DNA from 2 places in the Pseudomonas sp. RC3H12 genome. Region 2 is predicted to be linked to the other one. Evidence: predicted binding sites of a transcription regulator. Region 2 holds the regulator's gene; the other holds the start of a gene.
The links. Region 2 encodes FliA, which starts transcription of late flagellar genes. Its sites were predicted from a motif close to CTAAAGTTTNNNNNNNNNNNGCCGNTAA; they were not measured.
Positions count from the first base shown of each region.

Region 1 (11,501 bases), 2.2 Mb from region 2:
CCGGCCCATGTTGCCCAGCACCTTCTGCCCGACATTGAGGCTGGAACTGAGGGTGGCGGTCATCGACAGGTCGAGCAGCACCCCGGCCAGCATGCGGTCCTTGTCGTCGAGGCTGACGTTGCCTGCACCGCCGATCAGGTCGGAGCGGTTTTCCGTGTCGGCCAGCCAGCGGGCGGTCTCGGAGGTTGCGCCGCGGTCGGACAGGGCGAACACCGAAGCGCCAAAGGCAGCCTTCGACGGCGCGGCGTCGGCGTGAATCGAGACAAACAGATCGGCGCCCTTCTTGCGGGCGATCTCGGTGCGCTTGCGCAGTGGGATGAAGTAGTCACCCGTGCGGGTCAGCTCGGCGCGGTAACCCTTCTCGGAGTTGATCTGGCGCTGCAGTTCCTTGGCGATATCCAGCACGATGTCTTTCTCGTGCTGGCCACGCGAGCCGGACGCGCCGGGGTCTTCGCCGCCGTGACCGGCGTCGATGGCGACCACGATGTCACGCTTGCCACTCGGCGCCGGTGGCAACTTGATCGCCGGCTGCGCCGGGGTGACGGGCACCGCCGGCGTGGTGGCCGGTGGCTGCGGCGTCGGCGGCGGTGTCGGGTTGCTGGCGGCGATGGCGTCGGCTTCCTGGTCATACAGGTCGACCACCAGGCGGTTGCCGTACTGGGCGTTCGGGGCCAGGGTGAAGCTCTTTGGCGACACGGCTTTCTTCAGGTCGACCACCACGCGCAGGTCGGTGGGCGTGCGCTGAGCTGAACGCACGCTGGTGATCGGCGTGTTCGAGGTGGAGACGTTCAGCGGCGCCCCCAGGGTGGCACCGTTGATGTCGATCACCAGGCGATCAGGAGCGCTGAGGGTGAAGACGCTGTGCTGCACAGGCCCGGACAGGTCGAAGACCAACCGCGTGTTGTCCGGAGCGCGCCACAGGCGCATGCTCTTGACTTGAGTGACGGCCAGAGCGTCAACGGTCACCGCGGTCAGCAGCAGCCCAACGACAGCGACCAGTGCGCGTATGCGCATACCTTTCCCCACTTACTGTATGAATTCTTTGGCCAGAACGGCACACCAGGACTCGCCGCGTGCCCCCTGCGGCGACAGGTTCAGCGAACGTCCGCCCGCTTGCGGGCTTATGGTAATGGTCAGGTCGGGCTTTGGCAAAACGCCCGCGCCTTTATCGGGCCATTCGAACAGGCACAATGCATCGCCCTCGAAATAATCGCGAATACCCATGAATTCAAGCTCTTCCGGGTCGACCAGGCGATAGAGGTCGAAATGGAAGGCGCGCACCTCACCAATCTCGTAGGGTTCAACCACGGTAAATGTCGGACTTTTTACCGGACCGGTATGACCCAGGCCACGGATCAGCCCGCGTGACAGGGTGGTTTTGCCAGCCCCCAGGTCGCCCTCGAGAAAAATCACACCATGACCTTTGGTCACTTCGGCCAGTTTCGCGCCGAAAGCGACGGTGGCGTCCTCGTCGCCCAGAAACAGGGTTATGCCTGACACGCTGAATGCTCCTCCAATAACGCTCTAATGACCGGCACCAGATCACTGGCCGCCAGCCCTCTACCTTTGACACCCAGCCGCTCGCCGGCGCAGGCATGCAGCCACACCCCCAGGCACGCGGCCTGCCAGGCGTCCAGCCCCTGGGCCAGCAAGGCTGCGAGCACGCCTGTCAACACATCGCCCAATCCGGCACCAGCCATGGCTGGGTGCCCACGGCCGCAAACCGCCAGTTGCCCGCCAGGGTCGGCCACCAACGTGCCGGCGCCCTTGAGCACGCAGACGCTGGCGTAGCGACGCGCCAGCTTGCGCGCCGCCCCCGGCCGGTCGGCCTGCACCGCCTCGGTGGAAATCCCCAGCAGGCGCGCGGCCTCGCCGGGGTGCGGGGTGAGAATGCTACCGCTGGGCAGTGCCAGTGGCGTGCGCGCCAGCAAGTTGAGCGCATCGGCGTCCCACACCTGTGGCCGGTGGGCATTGGCCACCGCCGACAACAGGCTGCGCCCCCAACCGGCCTGGCCGAGGCCAGGGCCGACCACCAGCACCGTGGCACGCTCGAGCAACGCCATCAGTTGGTTGGCCGAGCTCACGCCCATCCACATGGTCTCGGGCAGGCGCGTCAGCCCCGCAGCTACGTGTTCGGGGCGGGTGGCCACGCTGACCAGGCCGGCGCCGCAACGCAACGCCGCCTCGCCACTGAGCATCACCGCGCCGCCTGTGCCCAGGTCGCCGCCGACCACCAGCACATGGCCGAAATCGCCCTTGTGGGCATCAGCGGCACGTGGCGGCAGCCTGGCCAAGGTCAGGCTGCTGAGCGGTAATGGGGGGTGTTTGGTCTGAGGCATGGGGTCAAAGGCTCCGATGTCTGGCAGAATTATACGCACCTCCGCTTGTAATGCTTGTTCATCCATGTCCGCCGACCTTCCAGACATCGCCACATTGGCCCAATCGATCAAGGATTGGGGCCGCGAACTCGGTTTTGCCCATGTCGGCATCGCCGGTGTCGACCTTGGCGAGCACGAACAGCATCTGCAGCGCTGGCTGGCGGCAGGCTACAACGGCGAAATGGAGTACATGGGCGAGCATGGCAACAAGCGCTCGCGCCCGGCCGAGCTGATCCCCGGCACGTTGCGGGTGATCTCGCTGCGCATGGACTACCTGCCCGGCGACACGCAGATGGCCAAGCGCCTGGCAGAGCCGGAAAAAGCCTACATCTCGCGCTACGCCCTGGGCCGCGACTACCACAAGCTGGTGCGCAAGCGTGTGCAGCACTTCGCCGACCGCATCCAGGAAGCCATCGGCCCGTTCGGCTACCGCGCCTTCGTCGACAGCGCTCCGGTGCTGGAGAAAGCCCTGGCCCAGGAGGCTGGCCTTGGCTGGATTGGCAAGAACACCCTGCTGCTCAACCGCAAGGCGGGCAGCTATTTCTTCCTCGCCGAGTTGTTCGTCGACTTGCCGCTGCCGATCGACGGCGTGCAGGGCAGCGATCATTGCGGGCGTTGCCAGGCCTGCCTGGACATCTGTCCGACCCAGGCGTTCGTCGGGCCCTATCAGCTCGATGCCCGGCGCTGCATCTCGTACCTGACCATCGAGTTGCGCGGGGCCATTCCACTGGAACTGCGCCCACTGATCGGCAATCGGGTGTTTGGTTGCGACGATTGCCAGATCGTCTGCCCGTGGAACCGTTTCGCCAAGACCACGACCGAAGACGACTTCATGCCCCGTCGGGGGCTGGACAATATCGAGCTGGCCGAATTGTTCCTGTGGGATGAAAAGCGTTTTCTCGGCTGCACCGAAGGCTCGCCACTGCGCCGGGCGGGGTATGAACGCTTCCTGCGCAACCTCGCGGTAGGGCTTGGCAACGCACCGTCGACCATCCCCGTGCTGGAGGCGCTCAATGCGCGTAGGGATGATCCTTCGGAACTGGTACGCGAACACGTGGAATGGGCCCTGGCTCGCCACAACGCCCTTTGAAGCTCGCTGCTTCGACTTTGCCTTTGCCTTTGCCTTTGCCTTTGCCTTTGCCTTTGCCTTTGCCTTTGCCTTTGCCTTTGCCTTTGCCTTTGCCTTTGCCGATCAAAAGGTCAACCCCATAGCCCGCGAGCGCCAGCTGCGCCAGTGTAGGCGCCGCCCGTAACTTCGCGACTTCAGGAGGCCGAACGCAGGCCTTGCGGAGGGAGGTGACGGGCATGGATGCCCGTCAAGCGCTGCGCCCCAGGATGGGGCGTTCAGCGCGGTCCTCCCGGGAGCAAGGCCGGAGTGAGGGAACCCGGAGCGAAGCGGAGGGCCGGATGAATGGAGCGCAGCGTTTTTTGGTTACTTTTTGTCGCGTTTGACAAAAAGTGACTTGCCGGGTGGCGAAAGGGTGACTATGCGTCATTATAGCAAATGAATGCGCTTACAACTGTAAAAACCCACACCAATCGCATTTGACTTTGACTTTGATTTACACAGCGTGTGTTTTAAAAGTTATATGCGCATTCATTCGCCATGTCGACGCACACTCACCTTTTCGCCTTTACGGCGACCTTCTTTTGCACGCGGGCAAAAGAAGGCAAAAACCGCCCGCCCCATTCATCCGGCCCCTACGCTTCGCTCCGGGGTCCCCTCACTCCGGGCTCGCTCCGGGAGGACGCGCCGACGGGCCATCCATGGCCTGATCGGCGCTTGACGGGCATCCATGCCCGTCACCTCCCTGCGCAAGCCCTCCGTTCGGCCTCCTGAAGTCGCAATTTGTGTCGCCTGAACTATCGCGCACTTAGAAGCAAAAGCAGAGCAAGAGCAAGAGCAAGAGCAAGAGCAAGAGCAAGAGCAAGAGCAAGCAACTCTTCTGAATAATGGTTATATGACTACAGTTACAACCCTGCCGAACAATTCTGAATATAGTGGCTGCGCCGCAAAAAGCCGCCGCTATTGCTGATCATTGTAATGAAACTTCGGCATCTCCCAATGAAACCGAATCGCCAACAACCGCACCAGAAAACCACCAAACAGTGTCAGCAGCATGGCCTGCTCCGCCGGCACCTTGAAGTAAACACACCCCAGATAGAACCAAGCCGCCGCGAAAGAAACACTGGCATACAGCTCACGCCGAAACACCAACGGAATATCGTTGCAGAAGATGTCCCGCAGGATGCCGCCAAACACCCCGGTAATCACCCCGCTGATGGAGGCGACAAGGAACCCCTGCCCCATCTCCAGCGCGGTCATGCAGCCAATCAGGGTGAACGCCACGAGCCCCAGGGCGTCGAGCACCAGGAACAGCGACCGCAGGTGGCGCATCAATGGCGCGATGAAGATCGTCAGCAATGCCGCAAAGCTGGTCAGCACCAGGTATTCCGGGTGCTTGACCCAGGTGAGCGGGTAGTGCCCAAGCAGTACATCACGCACCGAACCACCACCCAGCGCGGTGACGCAGGCGATCAGCACCACGCCGAACCAGTCCATGCCGCGGCGGCCAGCGGACAGGGCGCCGGTCATGGCTTCGGCGGTGATGGCGATGAGGTAGAGCATCAGCAACATGGTGCAGGTCCGTGCGGGAAAGGCGCGCAGTCTACCCAGTCACGCGGGGCACCAAAAGGGGCGCGCCGACGATCATCGGCGCACAAGGTCAGACTTTGATGAAATGCTCACGGTAGTGACGCAGTTCGCCAATCGACTCACGGATATCGTCCAGCGCCAAATGGGTGTTGCCCTTCTTGAAGCTGTCACGCACTTCCGGCGCCCAGCGCGCGGCCAACTCCTTGAGCGTGGACACATCGAGGTTGCGGTAGTGGAAGTAGTTTTCCAGCTCGCGCATGTGGCGATAGAGGAAACGGCGGTCCTGGCAGATACTGTTGCCACAGATCGGCGACTTGCCCTTCGGCACCCACTGCTCGAGGAAGGCAATGGTCTGCGCCTCGGCCTCGGCCATGCTCACCTTGCTCTCGCGCACGCGCTGGGTCAGGCCCGAGGCGCCATGGGTGCGGGTGTTCCACTCGTCCATGCGCGCCAGCACTTCGTCGCTGTGGTGGATGGCGATCACCGGGCCTTCGGCCAGGGTGTTCAGCTCGCTGTCGGTGACGATGGTGGCCATCTCGATGATGACATCGTTGTCCGGGTCCAGGCCGGTCATCTCCAGATCAATCCAGATCAGGTTCTGTGGGTTTTGCATGAAAAGGCTCCTCGAATAGGCCGTCATATTAGCCTAGCGAACGGGTGTTGGGCGCGCCGTGCTAAACTGCCTGCCGTTTTCTTTCTGCCCCGCCAACACGGAACCTTCATGGCCAAACGCCAGCTCAACCGCCGCCAGAACTGGCGCATCGAAAAGATCCAGGGTGAGCGCGCCGCCCGCGCCGCCAAACGCGAGCAGCACGTGCTGCAGGAACTGGAGGGCGGCGACCTGGGGCCAGAGCAACTGGGCCTGGTGATTGCCCACTTCGGCGTGCAGGTCGAGGTCGAGGCCCAGGACGGCGAGGTTGCGGGCCAGGTGTTCCGCTGCCACCTGCGGGCCAACCTGCCGGCGCTGGTGACCGGCGACCGTGTGGTCTGGCGCGCCGGCAATCAGGGCATCGGCGTGATCGTCGCGCAAATGCCGCGCAGCACCGAGCTGTGCCGGCCGAACAACCATGGCCAGCTCAAGCCGGTGGCGGCCAACGTCGACCTGATCGTCATTGTCTTCGCCCCTGCGCCCGAACCGCATCCCAACCTGATCGACCGTTACCTGGTCGCCGCCGAGCATGCCGGCATCCGCCCGCTGCTGCTGCTGAACAAGGCCGATCTGATCAACGACGAGAACGCCCCGACTCTCAACGCCATGCTCGAGGTCTACCGCGGCCTGGGTTACCCGCTGCTGGAGGTTTCCGCGCACCAGGGCGATGGCATGCAGCGCCTGCAGCAGACACTAGACGGCCATATCAGCGTGTTCGTCGGCCAGTCGGGCGTGGGCAAGTCCTCGCTGGTCAACAGCCTGCTGCCTGATGCAGGCACCCGTGTCGGCGACCTGTCGGAATGGTCCGGCCAGGGCACCCACACCACCACCACCGCGCGCCTGTACCACTTCCCCAACGGCGGCGACCTGATCGACTCGCCGGGTATCCGCGAGTTCGGCCTGGGCCACGTCAGCCGGGACGATGTCGAGGATGGCTTCATCGAGTTCCGCGAACTGATCGGCAACTGCCGCTTCCGCGACTGCAAGCATGATCGCGAGCCTGGCTGTGCGCTGCTCAAGGCCCTGGAAGACGGTAGCGTTACGCAACAGCGAATGAACAGCTACCGCTCGATCATCGCCAGCTTGCCGGAAGACACCTATTGAGGTGGCGGCAAGCACGCTAGCATCGTAGGAAATTTTACCGGAGCAGGTAGGACCGCTCCGGTTTCGCGGTCACCTATTGTCCCTCCCGCTGCTTTCCCTGATGGTCATGGCCTTGTCGTCGGTATTGATCAGGGAGGGCAGCACAGATGCCGGTATTCATCAGTTACCACCAGAACGAACGGCTCGATGCCTTCATACTGAACGAGCGTCTGCTACTAGAAGGCATTTCCACCCAACTCGTCCCCTTCGACAGTGAAGGGCAGACCCACGACGACCTGCATGGCAGATTTTGCCAACACATGGCCGATGCCACTCACTGGATCGGAGTGCTCTGCGAGGCCCATGCCGAAGGCTGGTGGACGGCCTGGCTACTGGGCGCTGCGGCCATGGCGCATCGGCGGGTGACTTTCTACCATGCTGGCTCGACTGACCTGCCGCAGCGCTTGGGCAAGTGGCCAGTAATGCGGGAACGAGAGCATATCGACCTGTTCGTGCGCGCCTATCATGACGAACAGACCTTTGGCCGGGCCATGGCTTCGCCGGCCGGGGGCGGCGCAGTGTCGGACAGGGACAATGCGGATTTCTTCCATGCCGATCTCAAGGCCAAGATCAGGCGGGGGTTCTGAATGCATCGGGGCCGCAAAGCGGCCCCTGTTACTTACTGGTCTTTGGCCTCGTCCATCTTCAATACGCCATCTTCGAAGATGTTCAGCTTCTGGCGCAGCTCACGCGGCTGCATCGGCGTATCGCCCGGTGTCGCGGCTGCACCTGGCGCTGCGCTCGCAGGCGGTGTGTCAGCGGCAGGCGGCGCAGCCTCCGGCTTGCCCTGTTCACCCTCGATATCGCGCTGCGCCTTCTTGGTGAGGACGATGATGTCGATACGGCGGTTGACCGGGTTGAACGGGTTGGCACGGTCGAACAGCGACGACGAAGCATAACCGACCACGCGGGCCACCTGCTCATCCGGATAGCCTCCAGCGACCAATGCACGACGCGCCGCGTTCGCGCGGTTGGCCGACAGCTCCCAGTTACCGAAATCGCCGGTACCGGAGTACGGCTTGGCATCGGTATGGCCACTGATGCTGATCTTGTTCGGCACCGCCTTGATGGTGTCGGCCATGGCCAGCAGGATGTCTTCGAAGTACGGCTGCAGGCGTGCGCTGCCCAGGTCGAACATCGGCCGGTTCTCGGCATCCATGATCTGGATGCGCAGGCCGTCCTGGGTGATCTCGAACAGGATCTGGTCCTTGAACTTCTGCAGTTGCGGGTTTTCCTCGACCTTGTTCTGCAGCTCCTGCAGCAGCAGCTCGAGGCGCTCGCGCTCGACCTGCTCGGCCATGGTCTCGACCTGATCCTTGTCCAGTTGCAGGCTGGTATCCGGCGTCGGTTCAGACTTCACTTCCGGGTTGATGGTCTTTTCCGGTGCCAGTTCTGGCGAGCCACCCAGATCGATGATGTAGGGCGTACCGCTTTCGGAGAAACCGATCGGGTCCTTGAAGTAACCGGCGATTGCGATCTTCTGCTCAGGCGTGGCGGTCGACAGCAACCACAGCACCAGGAAGAACGCCATCATCGCCGTGGCGAAGTCGGCGAAGGCGATTTTCCAGGCGCCGCCGTGATGGCCGTCGCCAAAGCGCTTGACGCGCTTGACGATGATGGGCTGATTGTTCTCCATGGCTTAGCGACCGCGTACTGCTTGTTCCAGCTCGGCGAAGCTCGGGCGGTGCGCCGGGTACAGCACCTTGCGACCGAACTCGACCGCCAGCGACGGCGGCATGCCGGAAGCCGAGGCCACCAGCGAGGCCTTGATCGCCTCGTAGACGTTCAACTCTTCCTTGGCATCATGGCGCAGGGCGTTGGCCAACGGGCCGAAGAAGCCGTAGGCTGCAAGAATACCGAAGAAGGTACCGACCAACGCCGCACCGACGTGCAGGCCGATGGACTTCTGGTCACCGTCACCCAGCGAGGCCATGGTCACCACGATACCCAGTACCGCCGCGACGATACCGAAGCCGGGCATGCCGTCGGCGATTCCGGTCACTGCGTGGGACGGGTGCTCGAGCTCTTCCTTCATGCTCAGCAGCTCCATGTCGAACAGGCCTTCGAGCTCGTGGGGCGCCATGTTGCCGGTGGACATGATCCGCAGGTAATCGCAGATGAACGCGGTCATGCGCTCATCACCCAGCACCGCCGGGTACTTGGCGAAGATCGGGCTGGCCGCGGCGTCCTCGATGTCGCCTTCGATCGCCATCATGCCTTCACGACGGCTCTTGTTGAGGATCTCGTACACCAGGCCCAGCACTTCCAGGTAGAAGGTGTGGGTGAAACGGGTGCCGAACATCTTCAGCGACTTCTTGATCACATGCATGGTCATGTAACCAGGGTTGGCCTGGAGGAACGCACCAAAGGCCGCGCCGCCGATGATCAGCACTTCGAACGGCTGGATCAGTGCCGCGATCTTGCCGTGGGAAAGCACGTAGCCGCCGAGCACGCTCGCGAATACGACGATGATGCCGATAATTTTAGCCATAAGTTGGAAGCACTTGCTGTCGTGGTCAGGATAGGGAACGGAAGCTTGAAAACTCTTCTTCTACTTATCGGCAGAACTGCGCCAGACTATAGCCACTCATTGCGAAAAGCCAGTTCGGACTGATGTCAATATGCCAATTGAAACCAAGGTGCCAAGTCAGGCTCCGTCGAGTCTAGAGGCCTGGATCAAGCTGCTCGACGGGGTCCGCGTACCGGTGCCGAAAGAGAGCCATGATCGCGTGCTGCAGGCTATCAACGACAGCCGTCGCTCCCTGCGCGATATCGCCGAACTGATGCAGGACAGCCCCGCGCTGGTGCTCTGCGTGCTGCGCGAGGCCAACCACCCGGCCAACGCCAGCCAGGCCGAGCCGGCCGAGAGCCTGGAAATTGCCCTCAACCGCCTTGGCCTGGCCCGCGTCAGCCAACTGCTGGCACGCCTGCCATCACTGCCGGCCGACGAGATCCCGCCGGTGCTGCGCCAGTTCCTGCTGATCAGCCAGCATGCCACCCAGCAGGCCAACGGCCTGTTCGCCAGCCGCCTGGCGCGGCTTTGGCAGGAGATTCACTGGGGCAGCCTGCTGTTCCTCTCGCCGCTGTGGCCTCTGGCGCTGGCTTACCCCAAGCTGCTCGACACCTGGGAGCTACGGGTCATCCACAAGGGCGAGGACGCCGCCGTGGTCGAGCAGGAACTGTTCGGGGTGCGCCTGATGCAACTGTGCCGGAGCCTGGCCGAACACTGGCGCCTACCCGAGTGGGTCATCCAGGGCTACCGCCTGCTGCTTGAAGAGCGCGAACAACTCGCCCTGGTGTTGAACATCGCCCGCGAGCAGGACCCACTGGCCCAGCAACAGCGCCTGGACGACGAGCCGGCCCTGCGCCGCTGGTTCAACCAGCCCCCTAACACCGTGCTGCTGGCCAACGGCCTTGCCCTGGCCGCCCAGGTGGGCTGGGACAACCCGCACCTGCTGCGCTGGCAACTGCTCACCGCGCTGTACCTGCAGACCACCCTGGACGATGTCCAGCAGCAGGTCCACCAGCAGGCCGCGGCCAGTGCCCGCCACCACGCCCGGCATGCGCTGTTCCACCCGGCCGAGGCGCTGATCTGGCCCTGGCACCAGCGCCGGCCGCATCCGGACATGCTCACGCCACCACCGCCCAGCACCGAGGACCTCGGCCGCTGGCGTACGCTGTGCCAGGAACTGCTGGCCCAGCCCAGCCCGTTCAGCAACGCCGTGCACCTGGCCACCCAGGCCCGCGACGCCCTGCTGGCCTGCGGCATGCAGCGCATCATGCTGCTGAGCCTGGACAAGACCACCGACTACCTGCGCGTGCAGCAGACCGCCGGCCTGCCACGCGAGGCCGCCGCCATGGCGTTGCCCGTCGTGCAGAACAAATTGTTGCAAAAGTTGATGGCCAAAGCCGGGCAACTGCGCCTGACGCCCGACAATCATGCCCAGTTCAGCGCCCTGCTGCCGGCACCGCTGCGCGCCTTCTTCCGTAGCGAGCACCTGCTGCTACGCTCGCTGGCGGTGGGCGACCAGGTGCTGATGCTGGCGGTGGCCGACCAGGACGGCAAGCCGTTGGCCGACGTCAGCGTGCAGGCGTTCGGCAAGACCGCGCAATGCGTGGAGCGCGCCCTGGCCGTGTTTGCCACCCGCAATGCCTGACCCTTGCGCTACAATCGCCCCTCTTTCCACCCTGGAGAACGTGGATGACTGACTTTTCCGGCCTGCCCCTGGTGATCGAAGCCGAGGACCTGCTGCCGCGCCTGGATTCGCCACGGCTGATCCTGGTCGACCTGACCAGCGCCAACCGCTATGGCAGCGGGCATATCCCCGGAGCCCGCTTCGTCGACCCGAAACGCACCCAGCTGGGCCAGCCCCCGGCCCCCGGTCTGCTGCCGGCCCAGGCAGACCTGGAAAAGCTGTTCGGTGAACTCGGCCACCGCGACGATGCGGTCTACGTGGTCTACGACGACGAGGGCGGCGGCTGGGCCGGGCGCTTCATCTGGCTGCTCGACGTCATCGGCCACAAGGGTTACCACTACCTGAACGGTGGCATCCAGGCCTGGCCGGCGGACAAGCTGTCCACCGAAACGCCCGAAGTCGCCGGCGGCCCGGTGAACCTGCACCTGCATGGCGAACCCACCGCCACCCGCGAGTACCTGCAGAGCCGCCTGGGCGAC
Region 1 covers NZ_CP075595.1:5,444,904-5,456,404, reverse strand. The annotation lists gene KHO27_RS24745 (N-acetylmuramoyl-L-alanine amidase) at 1-1,014, opposite strand, end outside; gene tsaE (tRNA (adenosine(37)-N6)-threonylcarbamoyltransferase complex ATPase subunit type 1 TsaE) at 1,027-1,500, opposite strand; gene KHO27_RS24735 (NAD(P)H-hydrate dehydratase) at 1,488-2,339, opposite strand; gene queG (tRNA epoxyqueuosine(34) reductase QueG) at 2,404-3,468, shown strand; gene KHO27_RS24725 (hypothetical protein) at 3,392-3,631, shown strand; gene KHO27_RS24720 (trimeric intracellular cation channel family protein) at 4,405-5,016, opposite strand; gene orn (oligoribonuclease) at 5,105-5,647, opposite strand; gene rsgA (small ribosomal subunit biogenesis GTPase RsgA) at 5,756-6,787, shown strand; gene KHO27_RS24705 (molecular chaperone Tir) at 6,934-7,413, shown strand; gene motB (flagellar motor protein MotB) at 7,446-8,462, opposite strand; gene motA (flagellar motor stator protein MotA) at 8,466-9,317, opposite strand; gene KHO27_RS24690 (HDOD domain-containing protein) at 9,448-10,983, shown strand; gene KHO27_RS24685 (rhodanese-like domain-containing protein) at 11,028-11,501, shown strand, end outside.
Region 1: the regulator FliA is predicted to act here: its motif matches at 9,382-9,409, upstream of motA (flagellar motor stator protein MotA).

Region 2 (11,501 bases):
ATTGAAACCCTCGGCAGTCCGCGAGCCGCCTTGCTTGGATTCACCACTGCCGTGCTGGCATACAACGTTCTGGCCTTGCTCAAGCGAAGTGTTGAACAGGCTCACCGCGATGCCTTGCCCGAGAATTGGGAAGCCTCGATCTATCACTTGGCGGTGCAGATCAGAGGGGGTTACGAAGGCATGCAGATTGCCCTGCCATCCGAGTACATGCCCGTTGTTCCGATGGAAAACCTGGCTCAGCGCCTGCTGGAGCTGGCCAGAAACATCCAGCCCAGACAGGTTGCGAAAAGCCCACGAGGCCCCAAGGTGCCCAAAGCGAAGGCCTGGGTGCAAGGGACCGCTGTACATGCTCATGTTTCGACGGATCGGGTCATCAAGGCCGCCAAAACCAAAAGACCTTGAAAGGGATGGCCGTAAAGGCGAAAAGGTGACTATGCGTCGACATGGCGAATGAATGCGCATACAAGAATCAAAACACACACTGTTAAGCCCGAACCCGAACCCGAACCCGAACCCGAACCCGAACCCGAACCCGAACCCGAACCCGAACCCGAACCCGAACCCGAACCCGAACCCGAACCCGAGAACCCCTCAAAATCCCCACCCCTCAGAAAAGTTGGAAGGCTTCTTGCAGAGGCAGCGCCAGCCGCCACACAGGCGTCAAAGTTTTGCTTGAAGAGGAATCGCGGTGGATCGCACTCAGTTAATCAGCAGCGCCCGTAACAACCTGGCCGGCCTCGGTCGGGGCAACCTGGGCGTGCCTCTGCTGCTGCTGGTGATGTTGGCAATGATGATGTTGCCGATACCGCCGTTCCTGCTCGATGTGTTCTTCACCTTCAACATCGCCCTGTCGATCGTGGTCCTGCTAGTCTGCGTCTACGCCCTGCGGCCGCTGGATTTCGCCGCGTTCCCGACGATCCTGCTGGTGGCGACCCTGCTGCGTCTGGCGCTCAACGTCGCCTCCACCCGCGTGGTCATGCTCCACGGCCAGGAAGGCCATGGTGCCGCGGGCAAGGTGATCCAGGCCTTCGGTGAAGTGGTGATCGGCGGCAACTACGTCGTCGGTGCGGTGGTGTTCGCCATCCTCATGATCATCAACTTCGTGGTGGTCACCAAGGGTGCCGGGCGCATCTCCGAAGTGAGCGCGCGTTTCACCCTCGACGCCATGCCAGGCAAGCAGATGGCCATCGACGCCGACCTCAACGCCGGCCTGATCGACCAGGTCCAGGCCAAGTCGCGCCGTGCCGAGGTCGCGCAGGAGGCTGAGTTCTACGGCTCCATGGACGGTGCCAGCAAGTTCGTCCGCGGTGACGCCATCGCCGGCCTGCTGATCCTGTTCATCAACCTCATCGGCGGCATGCTCATCGGCATGCTCCAGCACGGCATGAGCTTCGGCGACGCCGGCAAGGTCTATGCCTTGCTGACCATCGGTGACGGTTTGGTGGCGCAACTGCCCTCGTTGCTGCTGTCCACCGCCGCCGCGATCATGGTCACCCGCGCCTCGGGCTCCGAGGACATGGGCAAGCTGATCAACCGTCAGATGTTCGATTCACCCAAGGCGCTGGCGGTGTCTGGCGGGTTGATGATTGTCATGGGGTTGGTGCCGGGCATGCCGCACATGGCCTTCCTGGGCCTGGGTGGGGTGGCCTGTGGTGGCGCCTACCTGCTCTGGAAAAAACAGCAAAAGGCCAAGGTTGTGGCCCAGCAGCAAGCCCAGCGCCAGCAGGACCTGCTGCCTTCGCCGCAGCGTGCCACGGAAACCAAGGAGTTGGGCTGGGACGACGTCACTCCCATTGACATGATCGGCCTGGAAGTCGGTTACCGCCTGATTCCGCTGGTCGACCGCAACCAGGGCGGCCAGTTGCTGGCGCGAATCAAGGGCGTGCGCAAGAAGCTCTCGCAGGATCTGGGTTTCCTCATGCCCACTGTGCACATCCGCGACAACCTTGACCTGCAGCCCAGCGCCTATCGCCTGACGCTGATGGGGGTGATCCTGGCCGAGGCCGAGATCTACCCCGACCGGGAGCTCGCGATCAACCCGGGCCAGGTGTTCGGTGCACTCAACGGTATCGCCTCGCGAGACCCGGCGTTTGGCCTGGAAGCAGTGTGGATCGATGTCGGTCAGCGCGCCCAGGCGCAATCGCTGGGCTACACGGTGGTGGACGCCAGCACCGTGGTCGCCACCCACCTCAATCAGATACTGCAGAAGCACTGTCACGAGCTGATCGGGCACGAGGAGGTGGTGCAACTGCTGCAGGTGCTGGCCAAGGTCTCGCCGAAACTGGCCGAAGAGGTGGTGCCGGGTGTCATTTCCTTGTCGGGCCTGCTCAAGGTCCTGCAGGCATTGCTCGCCGAACAGGTGCCGGTGCGTGACATCCGCAGCATTGCCGAAGCCATCGCCAACAACGCGGCGAAGAGTCAAGATACCGCCGCGCTGGTGGCGTTGGTGCGCGTCGGATTGTCCCGCGCCATCGTGCAAAGCATTGTCGGCGTTGAGTCCGAGCTGCCTGTGATCACCTTGGAGCCAAGGTTGGAACAGATCTTGCTCAATAGTCTGCAAAGGGCCGGGCAGGGTCAGGAAGATGGTGTTCTTCTTGAGCCGAGCATGGCCGAAAAGCTTCAGCGTTCGTTGATCGAGGCAGCCCAGCGCCAGGAAATGCAGGGCCAGCCGGCCATCCTTCTGGTAGCCGGCCCGATCCGTGCCATGCTGTCGCGCTTCGGCCGCCTGGCTGTACCGAATTTGCATGTTTTGGCGTATCAGGAAATACCTGACAACAAGCAAGTCACCATCGTTGCCACCGTGGGCCCCAACGGCTGAGGTAGTGGGTTATGCAAGTTAAGCGTTTTTTTGCCGCCGATATGCGTCAGGCCATGAAGCTGGTCCGGGATGAGCTCGGCTCCGATGCCGCCATCATCGGCAACCGGCGCATCGCCGGCGGTGTCGAGCTGACGGCTGCGCTGGACTACAAGCTGTCCGCCCTGGCCCCGCGCGTGCCCAACGCAGAGCTCGAAGACGAGCTGCGCAAGACCCAGTCGCGCATCGTTACCGCCCAGGCCGAACTGACCGGGCGTGGCGATGCCGTCGAAGGCGGCAACCGGCAATTGTTCGCCGGGCAGCCGCTGACCGCCTCGGAGCCGCTGATCGAGCCCCATGTCGACCAGCCTGCGCCGGTTGCCGCGCCAGCATCGGCACCCGTTGATCCGCGCCTGTTCGATGCCATGCGTTTCGAGCTGACCGGCTTGCGCGAGCTGCTTGAAGTCCAGCTCGGTTCGCTCGCCTGGAGCCAGCTGCAAGGCAGCAAGCCGCAGCAGGCCAACCTCTGGCGCCGGCTTCAGCGCCTCGGCCTTTCCGGTGGCCTGGCCCGCGAACTGCTCGACCTCACGGCCGGGATCGAAGAACCACGCCATGCCTGGCGCATGGTCCTGGCGCACCTGGCGCGGATGATCGACGTGCCCGAGATCGAACCGATCGAGGAGGGCGGAGTGATCGCCATGGTCGGCCCGGCCGGCATGGGCAAGACCACCACGCTGGCCAAGCTGGCCGCGCGCTACGTGCTCAAGTACGGCGCGAACAACCTGGCGCTGGTGAGCATGGACAGCTTCCGCATTGGCGCCCAGGAACAGCTCAAGACGCTGGGCCGCATCCTCAATGTGCCGGTCACCTACGTCGACCCGGGCGAGTCACTGGCCCAGGCCCTGGAGCCGCTGCTGCGCAAACGTGTGGTGCTGATCGACACCGCCGGCCTGCAGGCCAGCGACCCGGCGCTGCGCATGCAGCTCGAGACCCTGGCCGGGCGCGGCATCGCCGCGAAGAATTACTTGGTGCTGGCGACCACCAGCCAGAAGCAGGTGCTCACCGCTGCCTACCACAGCTACAAGCGCTGCGGTCTGGCCGGGTGCATCCTGACCAAGCTCGACGAAACGGCCTGCCTCGGCGAAGTGCTGAGCCTGGCCATCAGTCATGAATTGCCGGTGGCCTATCTGACCGATGGGCCGCGCATTCCCGACGACCTGCAGCTACCGCGCAAGCACCAGTTGGTAAGCCGCGCCGTCAGTGTGCAATTGCAAGAAGAGCCCAGCGACGAGGCCATGGCCGACATGTTCGCTGATCTGTACCACAGCCCTGGCAAGCGCGTGGGTTGAGGGTGAATACTGTGCAAAGTACCTACATCATGGGGTTGCCCGGCCGGACCGTGGCCTTGAATGTTCAGCCCCTCATGTGGCCTGGGTCCAAGCGAGACAAGGTAAAGAACAGACATGGGTAGCATGCATCCCGTACAGGTGATCGCCGTGACCGGTGGCAAAGGTGGCGTCGGCAAGACTAACGTTTCAGTGAACCTGTCCCTGGCGCTGGCCGAGCTCGGCCGCCGGGTGATGTTGCTGGACGCCGACCTGGGCCTGGCCAATGTCGACGTTCTGCTGGGGCTCACGCCCAAGCGCACCCTCGCCGACGTGATCGAAGGCCGTTGCGAGCTGCGGGATGTGCTGTTGCAAGGCCCGGGCGGTGTGCGCATCGTCCCGGCGGCCTCCGGCACGCAGAGCATGGTGCACCTGGCGCCCGCGCAACACGCCGGCCTGATCCAGGCCTTCAGCGACATCGGCGACAACCTTGATGTGCTGGTGATCGACACGGCTGCGGGTATCGGTGACTCGGTGGTCAGCTTCGTCCGTGCCGCCCAGGAAGTGTTGCTGGTGGTGTGCGACGAGCCGACCTCGATCACCGACGCCTACGCGCTGATCAAGCTGCTCAACCGCGATTACGGGATGAATCGGTTCCGTGTGCTGGCCAACATGGCCCAGAGCCCGCAGGAAGGCCGCAACCTTTTCGCCAAGTTGACCAAGGTCACGGACCGCTTCCTCGACGTCGCCCTACAATACGTCGGTGCCGTGCCTTACGACGAATGCGTGCGCAAGGCCGTGCAGAAGCAGCGGGCTGTCTATGAGGCCTTCCCTCGGTCCAAGTGTGCGCTGGCGTTCAAGGCCATCGCGCAGAAGGTCGACAGCTGGCCGCTGCCTGCCAACCCGCGCGGGCACCTGGAATTCTTTGTCGAGCGCCTGGTGCAGCCCACCAGTGCAGGGCCGGTGCTATGAACGCGAGCGGTTTCAAGATGTACAGCAAGGCCGCCAAGGATGCGCAGTACGAGCTGATCGAACGCTATGCGCCGTTGGTCAAGCGTATCGCCTACCACCTGCTGGCGCGCCTGCCAGCCAACGTCCAGGTCGAGGATCTGATCCAGGCCGGGATGATCGGCTTGCTGGAAGTGGCCAACAAATACGATGCCAGCAAGGGTGCCAGTTTCGAAACCTACGCCGGTATCCGTATTCGCGGTGCCATGCTCGACGAGGTGCGCAAGGGCGATTGGGCGCCACGTTCGGTACACCGCAATACGCGCATGGTCAGTGACGCGATCCGCTGTGTCGAAGCAAAGACTGGCCGCGACGCTAAAGATCACGAGGTTGCTGCCGAACTCCAATTGAGTCTCGATGATTACTACGGGATTTTGAATGACACCTTGGGCAGCCGCCTGTTCAGTTTCGACGACCTGCTGCAGGACGGCGAACATGAAGGGCTGCACGAGGACGGAGCCAGCGGCCAGCTGGAGCCGGCGCGTGATCTGGAAGACGAGCGCTTCCAGGCTGCGCTGGCCGATGCGATCGCCAACCTGCCGGAGCGCGAACGCCTGGTCCTGGCGCTGTACTACGACGAAGAGCTGAACCTCAAGGAAATCGGTGAGGTGCTGGGGGTCAGCGAATCGCGTGTCAGCCAGTTGCACAGCCAGTGCGCCGCGCGTTTGCGCAGCCGCCTTGGGGAGTGGCGGGCACGTTGAACCCGGGTTCAGTGCAGTCGTTTTTTTGTAGTGCCGAATTGATTGAGCGCGCGCTCGGCGCCGAGCGCGTTAAAGACTGCTTGGAGGTCTAATTGAACAAAGACATGAAAATCCTCATCGTTGACGACTTTTCGACGATGCGGCGGATCATCAAGAACCTGTTGCGTGACCTGGGCTTCACCAACGTCAAGGAAGCTGATGACGGCAACACGGCACTGCCGATGCTCACCAGCGAGCATTTTGACTTTCTGGTGACCGACTGGAACATGCCGGGCATGACCGGTATCGATCTGTTGCGCGCCGTTCGCGCCGACGAGCGCCTCAAGCACCTGCCAGTGTTGATGGTCACTGCGGAAGCCAAGCGCGAGCAGATCATCGAAGCTGCCCAGGCCGGCGTGAACGGCTATGTGGTCAAGCCTTTCACTGCCCTGGCGCTGAAAGAAAAGATCGAAAAGATCTTCGAACGCGTCAACGGCTGAGTCACGTCTGGGGGGCGCAATGGAGTCAACCAACAACTCTTTGGGTGAGTTCGAATCAACCCTGAAGAAGCATGCCCAGGAGCTGGTCGAGAGCCTCGAGCGCGGCCGGTTCGGTGAGGCGGTGCAGCTGATCCACCAACTGAACCAGACCCGCGACCGCGGGCTGTACCAGGAAGTCGGCAAGCTCACCCGCGAACTGCACAGTGCAATCGTCAACTTCCAGATCGACCCGGCCATGCCGCAGGCCGAGGAAGTGTCGCAGATTACCGATGCCGCCGAGCGCCTCTCCTACGTGGTCCGCCTCACCGAAGGTGCGGCCAACCGCACCATGGACCTGGCGGAGGCGTGCACCCCGGTGCTCAATGACCTCGCCACCGAGGCCCAGAGTCTGTCCGCCGACTGGCAGCGCTTCATGCGCCGCGAGGTGGCGGCGCCGGAATTCCGTGAGCTGGTCAAGCGTGTGGATAGTTTCCTGACGCACAGCGCCGAAGGTAATCAGAAGGTCGCGGGCCATATCAACGATATCGTCCTGGCCCAGGATTATCAGGATCTCACCGGCCAGGTGATCAAACGGGTGACCACGCTGGTCACCGAAGTCGAAAGCAATCTGCTCAAGCTCGTGCTGATGGCAAGCCAGGTCGACCGCTTTGCCGGTATCGAACATGACCACCAGCAGCTGCGTGCTGAAAAAGATCAAGAAAAACATCCGACTCGGGGTGAAGGTCCGCAGATTCATGCCGATAAGCGTGAAGACGTCGTGTCCAGCCAGGACGATGTCGACGATCTGTTGTCCAGCCTGGGTTTTTAAGGAGCACGTTTAATGAGCTTCGGCGCCGATGAAGAAATCCTTCAGGATTTCCTGGTAGAAGCCGGCGAAATCCTCGAGCAACTGTCCGAGCAATTGGTCGAGCTGGAAAGCCGGCCCGATGATGCGGACCTGCTCAACGCGATTTTCCGCGGTTTCCACACTGTAAAAGGGGGCGCCGGCTTCCTTCAGCTCAATGAGTTGGTGGAGTGCTGCCACATTGCCGAGAACGTGTTCGACATCCTGCGCAAAGGTGAGCGCCGGGTCGACGCGGAGCTGATGGACGTGGTGCTCGAAGCACTCGACACGGTCAACAGCATGTTCGGCCAGGTACGTGAGCGCACCGACGTCACGCCGGCCACCCGCGAGCTGCTGGCGGCGCTGTCGCGCCTGGCCGAGCCCGCTGGCGCCGAAGAGCCGGCTCCGGTCGAGGTGGCCGTTGTCGCCGAAGCGCCGGCTGCCGAGCCCGACATCACCGACACCGAGTTCGAGCAACTGCTCGACTCGCTCGATGCAGTCAAGGCCGAAGCCGAGGTTCACGAGCAACTGCAGGGTGAACAGGTCAGCGCGGGTGGTGACGAGATTACCGACGCCGAATTCGAGTCGTTGCTCGACCAGCTGCACGGCAAAGGCCAGTTTTCACCCGATACCGCTGCCAGTGAGCCAGCGGCCGTTGCCCCTGCCAGTGATGAGATCACCGACGACGAGTTCGAGTCGCTGCTCGATCAGTTGCACGGCAAGGGCACCTTCGCCGTCGACGCATTGCCTGGCGTTGCTGCGCCTGTAGCCAGTGCGGCACCAGCGGCGACTGACGAGAGCATCACCGAACACGAATTCGAGGCGCTGCTCGACCAGTTGCACGGCAAGGGCAAGTTCTCTGGCGAGGCGGTTGTTGCCGAGGCGCCTGCCGCCGTCGCCGCGCCTGTCGCAGCCAAGGCCGAAGCCAAGCCGGTTGCCAAGCCTGCGCCTGCTCCCGCGCCAGCCGCTGCCAAGCCTGCCGCTCCGGCCCGCGCGCCAGCGCCTGCCGCCGACAAGCATGGCGCCAGCGAGGCGGAGACCACCGTACGGGTCGACACCGCGCGCCTGGACGAGATCATGAACATGGTCGGCGAGCTGGTGCTGGTGCGTAATCGCCTGGTGCGCCTGGGGCTCAACAGCGGCGACGAGGCCATGTCCAAGGCCGTGTCCAACCTCGATGTGGTCACCGCCGACCTGCAGACCGCAGTCATGAAGACGCGCATGCAGCCGATCAAGAAGGTCTTCGGGCGTTTCCCGCGCCTGGTTCGCGACCTGGCCCGCCAGCTCAAGAAAGAGATCAACCTGGAGCTGGTCGGCGAAGAAACCGACCTGGACAAGAACCTTGTCGAGGCTTTGGCCGACCCGTTGGTGCACTTGGTGCGCAACGCCGTCGACCATGGCGTCGAGATGCCCGACGAGCGCGAGGCCTCCGGCAAGTCGCGCATGGGCCGGGTGGTACTGTCCGCCGAGCAGGAAGGTGATCACATCCTGCTGTCGATTTCCGACGACGGTAAGGGCATGGACCCGAGCATCCTTCGCGCCAAGGCCGTGGAAAAGGGCCTGATGGACAAGGACGCGGCCGACCGCCTGAGCGAGTCGGACTGCTACAACCTGATCTTCGCCCCGGGTTTCTCGACCAAGACCGAGATCTCCGACGTGTCCGGCCGCGGTGTCGGCATGGACGTGGTGAAGACCAAGATTTCCCAGCTCAACGGCTCGATCAACATCTTCTCGGCCAAGGGCCAGGGTTCGAAGATCGTCATCAAGGTGCCGCTGACCCTGGCGATCATGCCGACGCTGATGGTGATGCTGGCCAACCAGGCGTTCGCCTTCCCGCTGGTCAACGTCAACGAGATCTTCCACCTCGACCTGTCGCGCACCAACGTGGTCGATGGCCAGGAAGTGGTGATCGTGCGCGACAAGGCGCTGCCGCTGTTCTACCTCAAGCGCTGGCTGGTCCAGGACCACGAGCACGAGGAGCAGCACGAAGGTCACGTGGTGATCCTCTCGGTCGGCACCCAGCGCATCGGTTTCGTGGTCGACCAGTTGGTCGGCCAGGAAGAGGTGGTGATCAAGCCGCTGGGCAAGATGCTGCAGGGAACCCCGGGCATGTCCGGCGCGACCATCACCGGTGACGGCCGTATCGCGCTGATCCTCGACGTCCCGAGCATGCTCAAGCGTTACGCCGCCCGGCGTATTTGATTTCGGTGGCGCGCCCAGGCGGGTGCGCCGCCTAACGGAGTGTTTATGGCAGTCAAGGTCCTGGTGGTGGATGATTCCGGTTTCTTCCGCCGCCGTGTCTCGGAAATTCTCGCGTCCGACCCGACGATCCAGGTCGTGGGTACCGCGACCAACGGCAAGGAAGCGATCGACCAGGCGCTGGCGCTCAAGCCCGATGTCATCACCATGGACTATGAAATGCCCATGATGGACGGCATCACCGCAGTGCGTCACATCATGCAGCGCTGCCCGACGCCGGTATTGATGTTCTCCTCGCTGACCCACGAAGGCGCCCGCGTCACCCTCGACGCCCTGGATGCCGGTGCGGTCGACTACCTGCCGAAGAATTTCGAAGACATCTCGCGTAACCCGGAGAAGGTCAAGCAGATGCTCTGCGAGAAGGTCCACACCATCTCGCGCAGCAACCGCCGTTTCAGTGCCTATTCCAGCCCGGCACCGGCCGCAGTGCCGGCACCGGCCAGCAGCCATGCCCCAGCCAGCAGCTTCGCCGGTACCGCGCCTGCGCGCACTGCCGCCCCGGCCCGCGCCGCGGCACCGGCTGCCACGCATTCGCCGGCACCCAAGCGCAAGCCGTACAAACTGGTCGCCATCGGCACCTCCACGGGCGGCCCGGTGGCGCTGCAGCGGGTGCTGACCCAGCTGCCCGCCGGTTTCCCAGCGCCGATCGTGCTGATCCAGCACATGCCGGCTGCCTTCACCAAGGCCTTCGCCGAGCGCCTGGACAAACTGTGCAAGATCAGCGTCAAGGAGGCCGAGGACGGCGACGTGCTGCGCCCGGGCCTGGCCCTGTTGGCCCCGGGTGGCAAGCAGATGATGGTCGACGGCCGTGGCACGGTGAAGATCCTGCCGGGCGACGAACGCCTGAACTACAAGCCCTGCGTGGATATCACCTTCGGCTCCGCCGCCAAGTCCTACGGCGACAAGGTGCTCTCGGTGGTCCTCACCGGCATGGGCGCCGATGGCCGCGAAGGCGCACGCCTGCTCAAGCAGGGTGGCAGCACCGTGTGGGCGCAGGATGAAGCCAGCTGCGTGATCTATGGCATGCCCATGGCCATCGTCAAGGCCAACCTCGCCGACGCCGTCTACAGCCTGGACGAGATTGGCAAGCACCTGGTCGAGGCGTGCGTCTGATGGATGTGTTGAGCCTGATCGGCCTGATCCTCGCCTTTGTCGCCATCGTCGGCGGCAACTTCATGGAGGGTGGCCACGTCGGTGCGCTGATCAACGGCCCGGCGGCGCTGATCGTGCTGGGCGGTACCCTGGCGGCGGCATTGCTGCAGTCGCCGCTGTCGTCGTTCAAGCGTGCCCTGCAGATCATTCGCTGGATCTTCTTCCCGCCACGGGTCGACTTGGCTGGAGGCATCGACCGGGTGGTGAACTGGAGCCTGACGGCGCGCAAGGAGGGCTTGCTGGGCCTGGAGGGCGTGGCCGACGCCGAGCCCGATCCCTACGCGCGCAAAGGCTTGCAGTTGCTGGTCGACGGCGCCGAGCCGGAAGCCATCCGCAGCATTCTCGAAGTCGACTTTTTGACCCAGGAGTCCCGTGACATCCAGGCCGCCAAGGTGTTCGAGAGCATGGGCGGCTACGCACCGACCATCGGTATCATCGGCGCGGTAATGGGCCTGATTCATGTGATGGGCAACCTCGCCGATCCGTCGCAGCTGGGCAACGGTATCGCCGTGGCCTTTGTCGCCACCATTTATGGCGTGGCCAGTGCCAACCTGATCCTGTTGCCGGTCGCCAACAAGCTCAAGGCCATCACCCTGCGCCAGTCGCGTTACCGCGAGATGCTGCTCGAAGGCCTGCTGTCGATCGCCGAAGGCGAGAACCCACGCTCGATCGAGCTGAAGCTGCAAGGCTTCATGGAGTAAGCCATGGCCCGTCGTCGCAAGATCGAAGAGCATGAGAATCACGAGCGTTGGCTGGTCTCGTATGCCGACTTCATTACCCTGTTGTTCGCCTTCTTCGTGGTCATGTACTCGATTTCGTCGATCAACGAGGGCAAGTACAAGCAGATCTCCCAGGCGCTGATCGGGGTGTTCAACGACCCCGAGCGCAGCATGAAACCGATCCCCATCGGCGATGAGCGCCCGCTGAGCGTCAAGCCGGCCGAGCCTTTGATCAAGGACA
Region 2 covers NZ_CP075595.1:3,200,411-3,211,911, reverse strand. The annotation lists gene KHO27_RS14615 (IS4-like element ISPpu8 family transposase) at 1-402, shown strand, start outside; gene flhA (flagellar biosynthesis protein FlhA) at 689-2,818, shown strand; gene flhF (flagellar biosynthesis GTPase FlhF) at 2,830-4,143, shown strand; gene fleN (flagellar synthesis regulator FleN) at 4,258-5,091, shown strand; gene fliA (RNA polymerase sigma factor FliA) at 5,088-5,828, shown strand; gene KHO27_RS14590 (chemotaxis response regulator CheY) at 5,933-6,307, shown strand; gene KHO27_RS14585 (protein phosphatase CheZ) at 6,327-7,115, shown strand; gene KHO27_RS14580 (chemotaxis protein CheA) at 7,128-9,332, shown strand; gene KHO27_RS14575 (protein-glutamate methylesterase/protein-glutamine glutaminase) at 9,378-10,502, shown strand; gene KHO27_RS14570 (flagellar motor protein) at 10,502-11,242, shown strand; gene motD (flagellar motor protein MotD) at 11,246-11,501, shown strand, end outside.